One region of the Photobacterium sagamiensis genome, then DNA from elsewhere that is predicted to be linked to it. Evidence: predicted binding sites of a transcription regulator. Region 1 holds the regulator's gene; each other region holds the start of a gene.

Region 1 (5,133 bases):
CCGCAAGCTAACGACTTTGCCCAACTGGAAACTTTTTTCCGCCAATATGGTGACGATGGCAGTGGTCAATTCCGCCGCTACCTGCATACTTTTGACGAAGCGGTCCCCTATAACCAGATGCCGGGTTCATTCACGCCATGGCAGGAACTACCTGAAAATACGGATGTGCTCTTTTACGAAGGGTTACATGGCGGTGTTGTTGATGGTGAGATCAATGCCGCACAACACGTCGATTTGCTGATTGGTATGGTGCCGATTGTGAACCTGGAATGGATACAGAAGATCGTCCGCGACACGCGTGATCGCGGCCACTCCCGGGAAGCGGTCATGGAGTCTATCGTCCGCTCGATGGACGATTACCTCAATTATATTACGCCGCAATTTTCGCGCACCCATATCAACTTCCAACGGGTGCCGACCGTCGATACATCCAACCCATTCAGTGCCAAAGGCATTCCGAGTCTGGATGAAAGCTTTGTGGTTATCCGCTTCCGCGGAATTAAAAATGTCGATTTTCCGTATCTGCTATCAATGATCCAGGGCTCGTTTATGTCTCGCCATAACACCCTGGTGGTACCGGGCGGAAAAATGAGCTTTGCGATGGAGCTGATCATGCGACCGCTGATCCAGAAGTTAGTCGAAACCGGAAAGATAGGATAAACCCGACGCGAGAGGTGAGTGGCGAGTAACGAGATGCGTGCTTCTCGTTACCCGACACTATATTAGGGTCTTAATACCTACGGTGGTCCTGTGGTCCTGTGGTCCTGTGGTCCTGTAAGCAGGCTCTCCGAGCCATAGTTGGGGGTCAAGCTGTGGCTCTTTCTCGAAACTCGAACCTAATTACTCGAAACTGTTTATCCTTAGGTCCTCAGGGCCATAGCACCGCTTTTCTCGATACCCGGCTCTCGTCACGCGAAACCTAGGCTTTAACTATCTCATACGAATGGGTCATTTCGACCCCTTCGCCCAGCATCAGGCATACTGAGCAATATTTCTGCAGTGAATCTGCAACAACACTGGCAACCCGAGCCTCATCCAGATCATGGCCTGTGACCACAAAATGCAGGTTAGCCGAGGTAAAAATACGCGGTGACTGTTCACGGCGAACAGAAGAAATCTGCGCCTCACAGCCGGCAATGTTCTGGCCAGCTGATTGCAAACCGTCGACAACATCAACTGAGCTACAGCCACCAGCAGCCATCAATACCATTTCCATCGGACTTGGTGCTTTTTCGCCCCCATTGCCATCCATGACGACACTGTGACCAGAATCTGACTGTCCCAGAAAGGTCATTCCTTCTACCCATTTCACTCGTGATTGCATTGCTTTCTCCTTACTTCAAACAGGGTAATTCTGCATTAACTAACAACTGTGTGATCATGTGCACACTTATGAGTACCAAATGGCCATTTCAGGTAGATCAATATCAAGAAAAAGACGCGGAAAAAAGATAAACTCTCAAGTAAATATTCAAGTGAACTTGCAGCCTAGCGGCTGAATGAATATCCTAATCAGCGAACAATTCTATTGTTAGGCCCAGCCTTGAATTATATGGATGTCGTTGTTGGGCAACAAACGCAGAGGAAGTTAGTAATATGGTTCCAGGTAAACCTCAAACAGATCCAACTCTAGAGTGGTTTCTTTCCCATTGCCACATTCACAAATATCCGTCAAAGAGTACTTTGATCCATGCGGGAGAGAAAGCAGAAACTCTCTACTACATTGTGAAAGGTTCTGTTGCCGTATTGATCAAGGATGAAGAAGGCAAAGAAATGATCCTGTCTTACCTTAACCAAGGTGACTTCATCGGTGAGCTAGGCTTATTTGAAGAAGAGCAGGAACGTACTGCATGGGTACGTGCCAAGAGTCCTTGTGAAGTGGCAGAAATTTCTTTCAAAAAATTCCGTCAGCTTATTCAGGTCAACCCTGATATTCTGATGCGTCTTTCTGCACAGATGGCCAACCGTTTGCAAATCACTAGCCAGAAAGTAGGCGATCTTGCATTCCTTGATGTAACAGGCCGTATTGCACAGACATTGCTAAACCTTGCAAAACAACCTGATGCAATGACTCACCCAGACGGTATGCAAATTAAGATCACCCGTCAGGAAATCGGTCAGATTGTGGGCTGTTCGCGTGAGACGGTAGGTCGTATCCTTAAGATGCTGGAAGAGCAGAATCTGATTTCTGCCCACGGCAAAACTATCGTGGTTTACGGTACTCGCTAACCGACCAACGACTTCGATTAATAAAAAGCCGCTTAATGCGGCTTTTTTTGTAACTGCGAAACATATCACTATCACCAAAAAGCATAAAAAGATCTCAAAACGTATATTCTGCCGTAACCGTCACTGTTTATTCACTTGCCAACAGCAATACCAATGCTACATTATGCATATCTAATATTTATGAGAGGTCTTGATATGGATATCGAACGCTTTTCTCCACATACCCTGGTTCCCGCTACGGCTGTCATTGCAGCCTTACCCGCGACCATTGAAATGACTGGTTTTAGCGATCCTCGTCATTACCTTGAGCAACAAACCCTGTTCAGCCAGCGTCAACGCACCGTGCATGGTAATGAGCTATGGAGCCCTACTTTAGATTGCCACCAAGCAAACCAATAATTGAAACGAAAACAGCGGCCAAGGCCGCTGTTTTATCACTGTTTCCTACTCTTACTAACTCGTACTTTCGAAGATCTTATCCGCCGACGCTTCAACAAACCCACGGTACAGTTCACCATCCGTCTGAGGATAGCGCTTAGCAAACTCGTAGAAGCCGCCAGGGATTATTTTCTCACCATCAAGAAAGCCCACCGCCACCTTGTCAGCCATAGTGGCAGACTGCTCCAGCATCACCTCTGGACTCCCTTTCACCTCACCGCCAGACTCATTAATCGCAAAACCATTGTGACGCAGCAGATGGTTCACTTCATGGATCTCAGTGAACTGCTCCAGCTGATTAATACTGACGGTAAAATGATTGGCCCCAAAGCCATGCGCAGCAACCCAGCCGGCATACTCGCTTTCTGCCGATAACATCTCATACGTCGCCGAATCGATATCCCACAAACGTCCACAGCAAACAAACTCAGGTTCATGAATTGCCTGCTCCGGCACCTGATCAACCAGTTCGCGTACCGTTTCCTGTAACAGCGAAGAACACTGCCCCACCATCAGTTCACTGATAAATACTTTCGGTGCTAACGGGTTCGGATGCTCAAAATGCTCTGCATACAGCTTTTTTGCTTCAAAATGATACCTACCACATGGCTTATAGCCAATTGCAATAAATGGGGCTGCCAGCTTATCCAGCCCCACTTTCGGTAAATTGAAGGTACGCAGTGCGATGTGATCATTGAGCAAGGGTTCATCTTCGGTTAACAGTGCATGAACCTGAGCCGCAGACGGACAAAGACGTTGTATATAGTCTTGCCACAGGGCATTAAATAATTGCTCCACTCTTTCCATGATGAATATTTCCCCTTGCTGATAATGATTGCCGTAGTCGACGTATACCGGTGCTTACAACTGCACCCCAGGTGACAGCTGGGCTGGCAGCTCAGTTTGTTCACCTTCCATCGATGCCATAGGGTAAGCACAATAGTCTGCGGCATAATAAGCGCTTGGGCGTAAGTTGCCTGATGCTCCAGGCCCGCCAAACGGGGCATCACCGCTGGCTCCAGTCAACTGACGGTTGCGGTTCACAATACCGGCACGGATATGATCAATAAAATATTGCCATTCCGCATCATCGGTAGAAATCAGGCCAGCTGACAAACCATAGCGAGTATCATTCGCCATCGCGACGGCCTGAGGCAGATCCTGATAACGGACAACCTGAAGCAATGGGCCAAAGTATTCTTCATCTGGCAGCTCAGCAACTTGGCTCACTTCAATAATAGCAGGCGTGACTACCGCCCCCTGGCCACGTTTCGCTTCAAGTAATAGCTCTGCGCCTAAACTCACCAGATTTGCTTGCGCGGCAATGATGCCGTCAGCCGCGCGTTCAGAAATTTGCGGCCCCATAAACGGTTGCGGTTCAGCAAATGGCCCATCAATTTTTAGCTGACCTGTCGCTTTAACCAGACGGTTCAGAATCGCGTCACCTTCCGGCCCCTGCGGTAAATACAGGCGGCGAGCACACGTACAGCGCTGGCCTGCACTGATAAAGGCTGACTGAATAATAGTGTAGACCGTCGCATCAAGCTCGCCATAGGCTTTCGAGATCACCATCGGGTTATTGCCACCCATCTCCAGCGCCAGCATCTTGCCTGGCTGTCCGGCAAACTGACGGTGCAGGATGTGGCCGGTATTGGCACTACCGGTAAACAGCAAACCATCAATCCCTTTCGAGCTCGCAAGTGCTTCACCTGTCGGACGCGCACCCTGAACCATATTCAACACACCTTCAGGTAAGCCAGCTTGTTGCCACAGCTTCATGGTTTCTTCTGCCACTTTTGGTGTCAGATCTGAAGGCTTAAAGACCACGGTATTGCCAGATAGCAGGGCCGGCACAATATGACCGTTGGGTAAATGGCCGGGGAAGTTATATGGGCCAAATACCGCCATGACGCCCAGCGGGCGGTGGCGCAAGACTGCCGCAGTACCTGCGATATCTTTTTGCCTTTCACCGGTTCGCTCATGGTAAGCGCGCAGTGAAATAGCTATTTTACCGACCATTGCACCGGCTTCCGTTCGGGTTTCCCACAACGGCTTACCGGTCTCTTCAGCAATAGTACGGGCAATATGCTCACTGTGTTCTTTCACCAGTTCAGCAAATTTTTCCACAATAGCCTGGCGCTCGGCTAGATCTGTTTTGCGCCAGTCCACCAGGGCTTCACGGGCACTGGTCACGGCCTGTTCAACTTGTTCCTGGGTAGCAGCCAGCCCTTGCCAAATCACTTCGCCACTAAAAGGGTTCAGTGACTGCATCTGTTCACCCTGCCCCGCCAACCAGTTTCCAGCAATCCATTGAGTCATGATGTTCTCCTTTCTCTGCCCGTTGTTTACTGGGCGATCAACCGTACCGAATCGCCATTCTTAACCTGTAATGCTGCCGCCATTTCCGGCGTGATCAGCGCTACATTACGTTCACCATCGACCGCGACCTTGCCGACAGCTGCCCGG
Region 2 (5,133 bases), on a different contig from region 1:
CCGCATCAATAATCTGGCGGATAAAGTTAGTTGGACGAGCTTCAGAATCACTCATCAATTAGACCTCGTGTGCTTACAGGATTTTAGAACTCACTATGATCCATAAATATGGGTCACTACTCAACAAATAGTATGCATTGTTTATCGATATGTATAAAAAAACCCCGCAAAAGCGGGGTTAAGTACATCCAATTTTTTTTATGGCCCCAAATTAGGTGCCAAGCAACAACATTCCACTCAGGACTTCACCATCAAAGATGAAAAAACCAACACCTTAAAATTACGAAAATTTGAAGGTTGAAACTACAACAGCAGCTTCTTGATAAGCTCATGGGTAATACCAAATCCATTAATTATCTAACCATTCAGAACACCACTGGGAGTCAAGTTCAAGGATAGCGATTGATAGAAGAGTGGTTCTCTTTTGAAATCGCTAGACACCGAAATGGGCTTTCAGTGGTGTTCCCTTTGGGCGAGTTTAAAATGCTTTTATACTACGTTAATAAATCTCAATTTAGAGCCACTAGATTTTCAATTTATTGCCTTGTCTAAAAGCATTTTAACTCTCGCTGAATTGATCAGATAATTAATGGAATTGGTATAAGCCTATTAAGAAACTGGCTCCCAATCGGGAGCCAGCTATTACATTGTTACTAACTCTTCAATTACTATAAAAACCGAGTAATTAAGGAAGTTTTACAGAAGACAGGTCTTCTGATGCCGGGATTTTTTTCATTTCGCCAGCGACGATTTCTGCTAGTGGGCCGAGGATAACCTGCAGGTTGTTTGAACCTAGTTTAACCACACCCATTGCACCTAACGCTTTCAGAGTCTTCTCATTAGCAAGGCTGCTATCTTTCAGAGTAAGACGTAGACGCGTGATACAAGCATCGATGTTTTCAAGGTTGCCGTGGCCGCCAAGAGCTTTCAGGTATTGCTTAGCCAGTTCACCAGTTTCTTTTGAACCGGTAATACCGCTTTCTTCAACATCGTCATCTTCACGACCTGGAGTCTTTAAGTTGAACTTAATGATGACAGTGCGGAAGATTGCGTAGTATAGGCCGAAGAATACCAGACCCTGAACAATCAGCATGTACCAGTTAGTAGCTAGTGGGTTCTGTGACTGCAGGAACATATCAACGAAACCCGCAGAGAAACCAAAGCCTGAAATCCACTGCATTGAAGCTGCGATGTATACAGACAGACCAGTCAGTGCTGCGTGAATGACATATAGACCTGGTGCTAGGAACATGAAGGCAAATTCTAGCGGCTCAGTCACACCAGTGAAGAATGATGCGAAACCAGCGGCGATCATGATAGAGGCGACTTTTTCTTTGTTCTTCGCCTTAGACGTGTGGTACATCGCAAGCGCAGCACCTGGCAGACCGAACATCATAATTGGGAAGAAACCACCCATGTAGATACCGGTAACACCCGGAGTTGCAACACCGTCAGCAATTGACTTCGCGCCACCCAGGAAGTTTGGCAGGTCGTTAATACCAGCCACATCAAACCAGAATACAGAGTTCAGTGCGTGGTGCAAACCAACAGGAATTAACAAACGGTTGAAGAATGCGTAGATACCCGCACCTGCTTCACCCAGCCCCTGAATACCTTCACCGAAAGATACCAGGCTATTGAAGATTGCAGGCCAAACATACATTAGAACAAAAGCAATAAAGATACCGGCAACAGATGTCAGAATAGGGACCAGACGCTTACCAGAGAAGAACGCCAGTGCTTTGTGCAGTTCAACCGCCGAGTAACGGTTGTAGATTTCAGCAGAAACAATACCGACAAGGATACCGACAAACTGGTTTTCAATCTTACCAAATGCCGCAGGAACAGCACTTGCGTCGATACCTTGGATCTGCGCCACCGCACCAGGCGCAAGAAGTGTTGTAACTACCAGGTAACCAACAAAACCAGATAGGGCAGCTGCACCATCCTTATCTTTAGACATACCATACGCTACACCGACGGCGAACAGTACAGACATGTTTTCAATAATTGCACCACCAGCCTTGATTAGAAAAGCAGCAAGCGCACTGTTTGCACCCCAGCCATTCGGATCAATCCAGTAACCAATACCCATTAAAATTGCAGCGGCAGGCAGAGTGGCGACCGGCACCATCAATGCTTTACCTACTTTTTGAAAATACCCAAGAATATTCACCGTTAGTTCCCCCTAATTGGTTCTCTTAGATTTGGTTATCAGATAACTTACTTCGGCTATTTGATAAAGTCATCATCAGTGTAAGAAGTTTATTTCGCACCGCAAATTAAAACGTCGTCATTTGTGATCTTAGTCACCTGCTGGAGCAAGATCCAGGCGATTTTGCTAGCCCGATCATAAAACTTATTTTATGATTCGAAACAAAGGCGCTATGCCACTACAATTATTTTGTTTTATCTATCTTGAATGAGGTGTCACCGTGAGACTAATCCCACTTATTAACGCGAAAGATGTAGGTTTATGGTCTGCTCGCTATATTGCTGATCGTATTAACAAATTTGAACCAACGGCAGAACGTCCTTTTGTACTTGGTTTACCTACCGGTGGCACTCCTTTAACGACATACAAGCGTCTTATTGAGCTTTATGAAGCTGGTGAAGTAAGTTTCAAGCATGTTGTGACTTTCAATATGGACGAATATATCGGCATTCCAGCCGATCATCCGGAATCTTATCGTAGCTTCATGTATAACAACTTTTTCAATCACATTGATATTCAAGACGAAAATATCAATCTCCTGAATGGTAACGCAGAAGATCACGAAACTGAATGTCAGCGTTATGAAGATAAAATTAAATCTTACGGTAGAGTCAACCTGTTCATGGGCGGTGTCGGCAACGATGGCCACATCGCATTTAATGAGCCAGCGTCTTCATTATCCTCTCGTACTCGTATCAAAACGCTGACGCAAGATACCCGCATCGCGAACTCTCGTTTCTTTGATGGTGACATCAATCAGGTTCCGAAATACGCACTGACTATTGGTGTCGGTACCCTGCTTGATTCTGCTGAAATCATGATTTTGGTGACTGGCCATAACAAAGCACAAGCTCTTGAGGCGGCTGTTGAAGGCTCAGTAAACCACCTGTGGACGGTTTCGGCACTGCAACTGCACCCTAAATCACTGGTTGTATGTGATGAACCAGCCACCCAGGAACTGAAAGTAAAAACCGTAAAATACTTTCAGGAACTGGAAGCACAAAATATTAAACACCTTTAACTATAAATGATCACCTTCTTGCTATTAAACGAAATAGCAAGAAGGTGAATCGTTACAATAACCTTTAACATAAAAGGAAATGTTCATGTACGCGCTTACCAATTGTCGTATTTTTACCGGTAGCGATGTGCTGAATAACCACGCCGTCATAATTGATGGCGTGAACATTCACGCTGTTTGCCCGGTAGCTGAGCTGCCAAATGATATCAAATCCGTTGATCTTGAAGGGGCTAACCTGACCCCTGGTTTCATCGACCTGCAGCTAAATGGTTGCGGTGGGGTGATGCTGAATGACAAAATCAATGCTGACACCATTCATACCATGCACCGTGCCAACCTGAAGTCTGGTTGCACAAGCTTCCTGCCGACTCTGATCACCTCTTCTGATGAAGATATGAAAGCTGTGATCACCGCAGCTCGCGAATATCACAGCAGGTATCAGAACCATTCACTGGGTTTGCACCTTGAAGGTCCTTACCTGAATGTGATGAAAAAAGGTATTCACAGCGTTGACCACATCCGTCGTTCAGATGATGCAATGATCAAAACCATCTGCGAGAACGCAGATATCGTCACCAAAGTAACTCTTGCCCCTGAACAAAACGCTCAGGAGCATATCGAACAACTGGTTGAAGCCGGTGTTGTTGTTTCAGCAGGGCATACCAATGCATCCTATAAAGAAGCACGTAAAGGTTTTGCGGCGGGTATCAGCTTTGCGACTCACCTGTTCAATGCCATGACACCTATCGCCGGCCGTGAACCGGGGATGGTTGGCGCAATCTATGACACGCCAGATGTCTATGCCGGCATTATTGCTGATGGATTCCACGTTGATTATGCAAATATTCGCATGGCACATCGCATGAAAGGCGAAAAACTTGTTTTAGTGACTGATGCAACTGCACCTGCAGGAGCAGACATGGATCACTTTATTTTTGTCGGTAAGAAAGTATATTATCGGGATGGCAAGTGTGTTGACGAAAATGGCACACTTGGTGGCTCGGCACTTACCATGATTGAAGCGGTTCAAAACAGTGTCGAGCATGCAGGTATCGCCCTGGACGAAGCGATTCGCATGGCTACCCTTTATCCAGCACGGGCAATTAGTGTTGATAATAAACTGGGTGCCATCAAAAAAGGCATGGTTGCAAACCTGGCTATTTTTGATCGTGATTATAACGTTCAGGCGACTGTTGTTAACGGTGAATACGAGCAGAACTAACTATGACAGGCGGACAAATTGGTAATGTAGATCTGGTTAAGCAGCTTAACAGTGCTGCTGTTTACAGACTAATAGACTTGCAAGGCCCTATTTCACGGATTCAGGTTGCAGACGTGAGTCATCTTGCTCCGGCAAGTGTTACTAAAATTACCCGCCAATTGCTTGAGCACGGCTTAATAAAAGAAGTCGCGCAGCAAGCATCTACCGGTGGTAGACGTGCCATATCGCTGACAACGGAGTCAGCGCCTTTTCATTCAATTGCGATCCGCCTTGGACGTAATTACATCGAAATAACCCTTTATGATCTGAGCGGAAAATATATTGCAGGTGCTGAAGATCAATTTAGCTATTCTAACCAGCAAGAACTGACCGATGGTTTACTTGGCCACATTCGTCAATTTATCTCCGATAATCAGAGTGTAATAAGAGAACTGGTCGCATTCGGTATTACCCTGCCAGGTCTGATTGATCCTGAAAAAGGGATTATCGAGTACATGCCAAATATTGAAGTTGATAACTTCCCGCTGGCGGATATTATCCGAGACAAATTTGGTGTGTCTTGTTTTGTCGGCAACGATATCCGTGGCCTGGCTCTGGCCGAGCACTATTTTGGCTCCAGCCGTGATTGCAAAGACTCGATTTTAGTCAGTATGCACCATGGTACAGGCGCCGGCA
Region 3 (5,133 bases), on a different contig from region 1:
CATTTCTACCGCGGTTAAATCGCAGCCGGTAAAACCAAACAGGATCACACCATCGACATTACGCTTTTGTAAAACTGCTAAATGTTCATTGGTTTTCTCGGCACTAAACTGACTTTCCATGATCACCGCATCATAACCAGCTGCATAGATAACATCTAAAATGCCGCTCACCGCTTTGTTCTCAGATGGTGAATCAAGACGAGACAGAATAATGCCGACAACTTTGGTGCTGCCACCTCGCATCGTCTGTGCTGACTTTGACGGCACAAAACCAGAGTCTCTGATCACTTGCTCAACCTTTTCACGGGTTGCCGCTTTTACTTTAGGATCATTGGTCAACACGCGTGAAACTGTGGATTTTCCAACCCCTGCTAATTTAGCAATATCCAGAATGGTGAGCTTTTTAGTCATAAATAGGTTCAGGCTAAGGTAAACCTCTTTATTGTCACTCTCAGCAACAATAATTCAATCATTTTCCTTCCAAACATCACAAAACCTTTAGGTAAACGTGCTTTTTCCACGAAAACGCTGCGTTTATACCCATAAAACATCTAAAAGGAGCCTTAATTAAATAGTGACAGAATCTCCACAACGGCAAATACTTAGTAACAACTCTGAATAAAATCCCTACTAGCAAAAAATGGCTTTAGCCAACATAAAACTGACACACAGCAAACAAAAAAAGGATCGATTTCAGATAAATTGAATTTTGTGCAATTATTTAGGCATGATATCGGGTATTGCATTGAAATACTGTTTTTCAATACCCATATCTTATTCTAAATATATAGATTAAATAATCTTGTGTTGGCATCCTCTTTTCTTTTTGCCTTTTAATGCCCACAAGAACTATCAGTCCCTGTTCATTCGGGGAAAGGCATTAAGGATTTTTATGATTACTCACGTTGGCGTTATAGACCAAGACCCCGTAAGACTTATTACCCCCTTATTAGACCATGCTATCCCGGCCGATAAGATGATTTTTATCGGTACGGAAAGCCAGAGAGAGCAGTACGAGCGCCTTGCATCAATACTGACACCCCGAGATATTGAGGTTGAATTTTTCCAGATCCCTGACTCCATCAGTATTACCAGCCTTCGTCAACGACTCAACGAGTTAGCAGATAAGCTCCGACAAACCCAGACTGAAGTCTGGTTTAATACCAGCTGTGGTTTACGTCACCGCCTGCTATCTGCATATGAAGTTTTCCGTTCTTTTCATTGGCCTATTTATGTCATCGAACCTTTCAGTGACGAAATGTGCTGGCTCTACCCTTCGGATCGCAAGCAACAGCAAGTTGAAGATCGTATTCAACTAACTGACTACCTCACTATTTTTGGTGCGAGAAGTGAGCTGCCCGAAACAACGGTACCGGAATCACTCAACAATCAGCTATGGGAGCTGGGACAGCGCTGGGCAAGCTCGGCACTGGAACTGGGACCAGGTTTGGCAACACTGAACTATCTGGCAACCACATGTCGAAAAGAACAGAAACTCGATGTTGGCCTGAGTGAAAAACAACAAGGTTATAGGGAGTTAGGCATGTTAATTGCCGATCTGCAGGATACCGGGCTGGCCACCTACGAAAAGGGTATTCTGACTTTCATACATGAAGATGCGCGTCGTTTCGCAAATGGTGAATGGCTGGAAAACCTGGTTCACAGCACGGTTCGTGCGATTCAGAATGAGCTGCCAACTATTCAGGATCACTCATTAGGGGTTCAGGTTTACCGTAAGATCGGAGACCGTGAAGTCCGTAATGAACTAGATGTCGCGACGGTTGTGAATAATAAGCTGCATATTATTGAGTGTAAAACCAAAGGTATGCGTGATGATGGTGACGACACGCTCTACAAGCTGGAATCACTGCGTGATTTATTAGGCGGCCTGCAAGCACGCGCGATGCTGGTGAGCTTCCGTCCTTTGCGTCATCATGATTTAGTACGCGCCCAGGATTTAGGCCTTGCTATCATTGGCCCGGATCAACTTGGTGACTTACAAACCCACCTTCACAACTGGCTGAAAGATGCCGGTGGCCAGACGCATAATATTGCGTAAACTAGAAACTAGAAACTAGAAACTAGAAACTAGAAACTAGAAACTAGATTAGGTTCATTTAAAAAGGTCGCAATTGCGACCTTCTTATATCTACAGTACCGCAAATACCAAACTGACTAATTATCTGGCCTCCCAGCGAACATTAATCAGGTTGGTATAACAGACACAAAAAAACCGATACATTAGTACCGGTTTTCATCTTGAATAGTGTGATAACTCATAGGATTTTTGCGCTTACGGCAGATATCCTGGAGTGGTTCTTAGTACGCCGTTAGTTGCCCTGAGGTCGAAGAGGAAGCCCGGAGTTTATAACTATAAATGAGGACTTCCGATAAAGAGATCAGGGCAAATAACAAGTAATAAGTAATAAGAATTACTCAGCCAGCATGCGACGAGCAGCTTCTACTACCACTTTGATCGAACGCGCTTCCGTCTCTTTCAGAGTCGCATGATCCGGTATCTCTTTCTGAGTACGGTTGATGATAACACCCGCAACACAACCTGCACGCAGACCAGAACTAGCACACATAGTTAACAGTGTTGCTGATTCCATTTCATAGTTCAGAACGCCCATCTCCTGCCACTCTTTCATTGAGCCCTGGAAACGACGAACAACACGACCTGAGAACGTATCGTAGCGCTCCTGACCCGGGTAGAAAGTATCACTTGAAGCCGTTACACCTGTGTGTACTGTTGCACCTTCTGCTTCTACTGCAGCTTTCATTGCTGTCGCAACATCAAAGTCTGCAACCGCTGGGAATTCCATTGGGGCAAAATGCAGGCTCGCACCGTCAAGGCGTACAGAACCCGTTGATACGATCATGTCACCCACATTGATGTGTGGCTGAATCGCACCCGTTGTACCAACACGCAGGAACGTACGGATACCTAATTGCGCTAATTCTTCAACCGCGATAGACGTTGATGGACCACCAATACCTGTAGAGCAAACAATCACAGTTTTACCGTCTAAAACCGCGCGATAAAGCGTATATTCGCGAGAGCTTGCTAGAAACTCAGGGTTATCCATCAGGTTCGCGATTTTTTCAACACGCGCTGGATCACCTGGAATAATAGCAAGTTCTGCACCATTAAGATCCGCTGTTGTCACACCTAAATGGAAAACTGTCGTCTCAGACATAATCATATCCTTTTATTGTTTGCCGCTCTGTATAGGGAAGTCAGAGGTCGTGGCTTTAAACTAATTTTAATGTTTAGGCAGTATTCATCGATTTTCATAAATAGATAAATACTCTCAAAACACCAGTTAACGATAACGGATAGAATCGCAACTTTAAGTGACAGCAGTCACAGATAATAAAATGAACCGATTTACAGGTTACATAAAACCGTGATCACCATCACCTTAAAGCGTTTGCTGTTGCCCTTCATCACAAATTAATTATAAAAAAACGGCATCACCGTAAGAATAGGTGATGCCGTTTATTTTGCGGTATTAATTTTGTGCGCTATCTCCGGTTATTTGTTCAACCGGCTTTCAGGGCTAAAACGCAACAAACGCAATGCATTCAATGTCACCAATGCCGTTGCCCCGCTATCTGCGAGTACCGCAACCCACAGACCCGTGACGCCCAGCAAAGTGGTTACCAGGAATATGCCTTTCAATCCTAACGCCAGAACAATATTCTGACGGATATTTCTGAGCGTGGCACGAGACAGTTCAATCATCATCGGAAGTTCCGACAAGCGGTTATGAGTAAGCGCCGCATCAGCCGTTTCCAGCGCGACATCTGTACCGCCACCCATGGCTATACCAATCGACGCTGTTTTCATTGCCGGGGCATCATTTATACCATCGCCGACCATTGCTACATTGGCTTTTTCGTTGGCGGTTTGTACTTCTGTTACCTTATCAGCAGGCAATAAACCGGCACGAAAATCGATGCCAATTTCCTCGGCGATAGCGGCGGCAGCACGGGGGTTGTCACCGGTTAACATCACCGACTGGATCCCCATCAGCTTAAGCTCTTTAATGGTGTTAGCGGCATCATCACGCAGGTTATCTCGCCATGCAATCACACCAATAGCAACGTGATCACGAAGTGCAACAACCAGGGTTTTACCTTCCGCTTCCAGTGACATTGCCTGAGCGTGTTGTTCCGCGGTTAATGCCACTGACTTAGGTAATCGATCTGCCGCACACAGCAGCAGGGTTTCACCGTCAATCACACCTTGAATACCGCGTCCGGGCAGTGCTTCACGCTCAGCGGCTTCAGTAACGTTCAATCCACGTTCTTCCGCAGCTTTAACAACCGCAACGGCCAACGGGTGCAATGATCCGGCTTCGACGGCTGCTGACTGGCGAAGTAATTTCTCTTCGTTACCATCCCAGCAGATCAGATCGGTCATCACGGGTTTACCCTGAGTTAAGGTTCCCGTTTTATCGAAAGCAATCGTGCCAATATGACCAAGCTGCTCTAATGCTGCACCGCCCTTAATCAAGGCACCACGGCGAGCAGCAGCGGCTAAACCTGATGTAATCGCTGCCGGTGTAGAGATCACTAATGCACAAGGGCAGGCAATCAGCAATAAGGTTAAACCACGATATATCCACTCATGCCATGATTGAGCAAACAGCAGAGGTGGGATCACAATAACCAGTGCCGCAAGCACAATCATTGCCGGGGTGTACCAGCGACTGAAGCGGTCTAAAAATCGTTCTAACGGCGCTTTACGTGATTCTGCATCTTCGATTAAGTGAAGAATACGATCAATCGCATTATCACCCTGCTCTGAGATAATGGTCAGGCGCACCACCTTATCAGCGACCAGTGAGCCCGCCATCACTTTATCACCCGGCAGGCGTTCGACCGGAACCGATTCACCGGTCAAAGCACTTTCATCAAAGCTCGCAGATATATCAAGCAATTGGGCATCAGCCGGCAAGCGAGAACCTGGCGCAATCTCAATCACGTCACCCTTTTTGAGATCTTCTGCTGCCACTCTTTTTTTCGTGCCATCAGAGTGGATCACAGTCGCTTCTTCCGGCACCAAATCCATCAGGGCTTTTACCCCGCTGCGGGCGCGTGACGATGCATACCCTTCAAGTTGTT

The links. The regulator CRP, encoded in region 1, controls carbon source genes, mostly activating them, when cyclic AMP is high. The targets are predictions, from matches to a motif close to TGTGANNNNNNTCACA.
Region 2: a site for CRP is predicted at 2,299-2,314, ahead of nagE (N-acetylglucosamine-specific PTS transporter subunit IIBC). Genes of this name have one in related genera too.
Region 3: a site for CRP is predicted at 3,357-3,372, ahead of udp (uridine phosphorylase). Genes of this name have one in related genera too.

The regions. Positions count from the first base shown of each region.
Region 1 is NZ_JAKJSP010000045.1:41,253-46,385, reverse strand. Features, by position in the region: gene L4D76_RS20420 (phosphoribulokinase) at 1-660, shown strand, start outside; gene L4D76_RS20415 (OsmC family protein) at 920-1,324, opposite strand; gene crp (cAMP-activated global transcriptional regulator CRP) at 1,597-2,229, shown strand; gene L4D76_RS20405 (hypothetical protein) at 2,425-2,628, shown strand; gene L4D76_RS20400 (DUF1338 domain-containing protein) at 2,683-3,474, opposite strand; gene astD (succinylglutamate-semialdehyde dehydrogenase) at 3,529-4,986, opposite strand; gene astA (arginine N-succinyltransferase) at 5,013-5,133, opposite strand, start outside.
Region 2 is NZ_JAKJSP010000032.1:26,006-31,138, reverse strand. Features, by position in the region: gene glnS (glutamine--tRNA ligase) at 1-55, opposite strand, end outside; gene nagE (N-acetylglucosamine-specific PTS transporter subunit IIBC) at 686-2,176, opposite strand; gene nagB (glucosamine-6-phosphate deaminase) at 2,436-3,236, shown strand; gene nagA (N-acetylglucosamine-6-phosphate deacetylase) at 3,322-4,458, shown strand; gene nagC (DNA-binding transcriptional regulator NagC) at 4,461-5,133, shown strand, end outside.
Region 3 is NZ_JAKJSP010000014.1:61,835-66,967, forward strand. Features, by position in the region: gene treR (trehalose operon repressor TreR) at 1-411, opposite strand, end outside; gene L4D76_RS04925 (Card1-like endonuclease domain-containing protein) at 893-2,059, shown strand; gene udp (uridine phosphorylase) at 2,433-3,200, opposite strand; gene L4D76_RS04935 (zinc/cadmium/mercury/lead-transporting ATPase) at 3,539-5,133, opposite strand, start outside.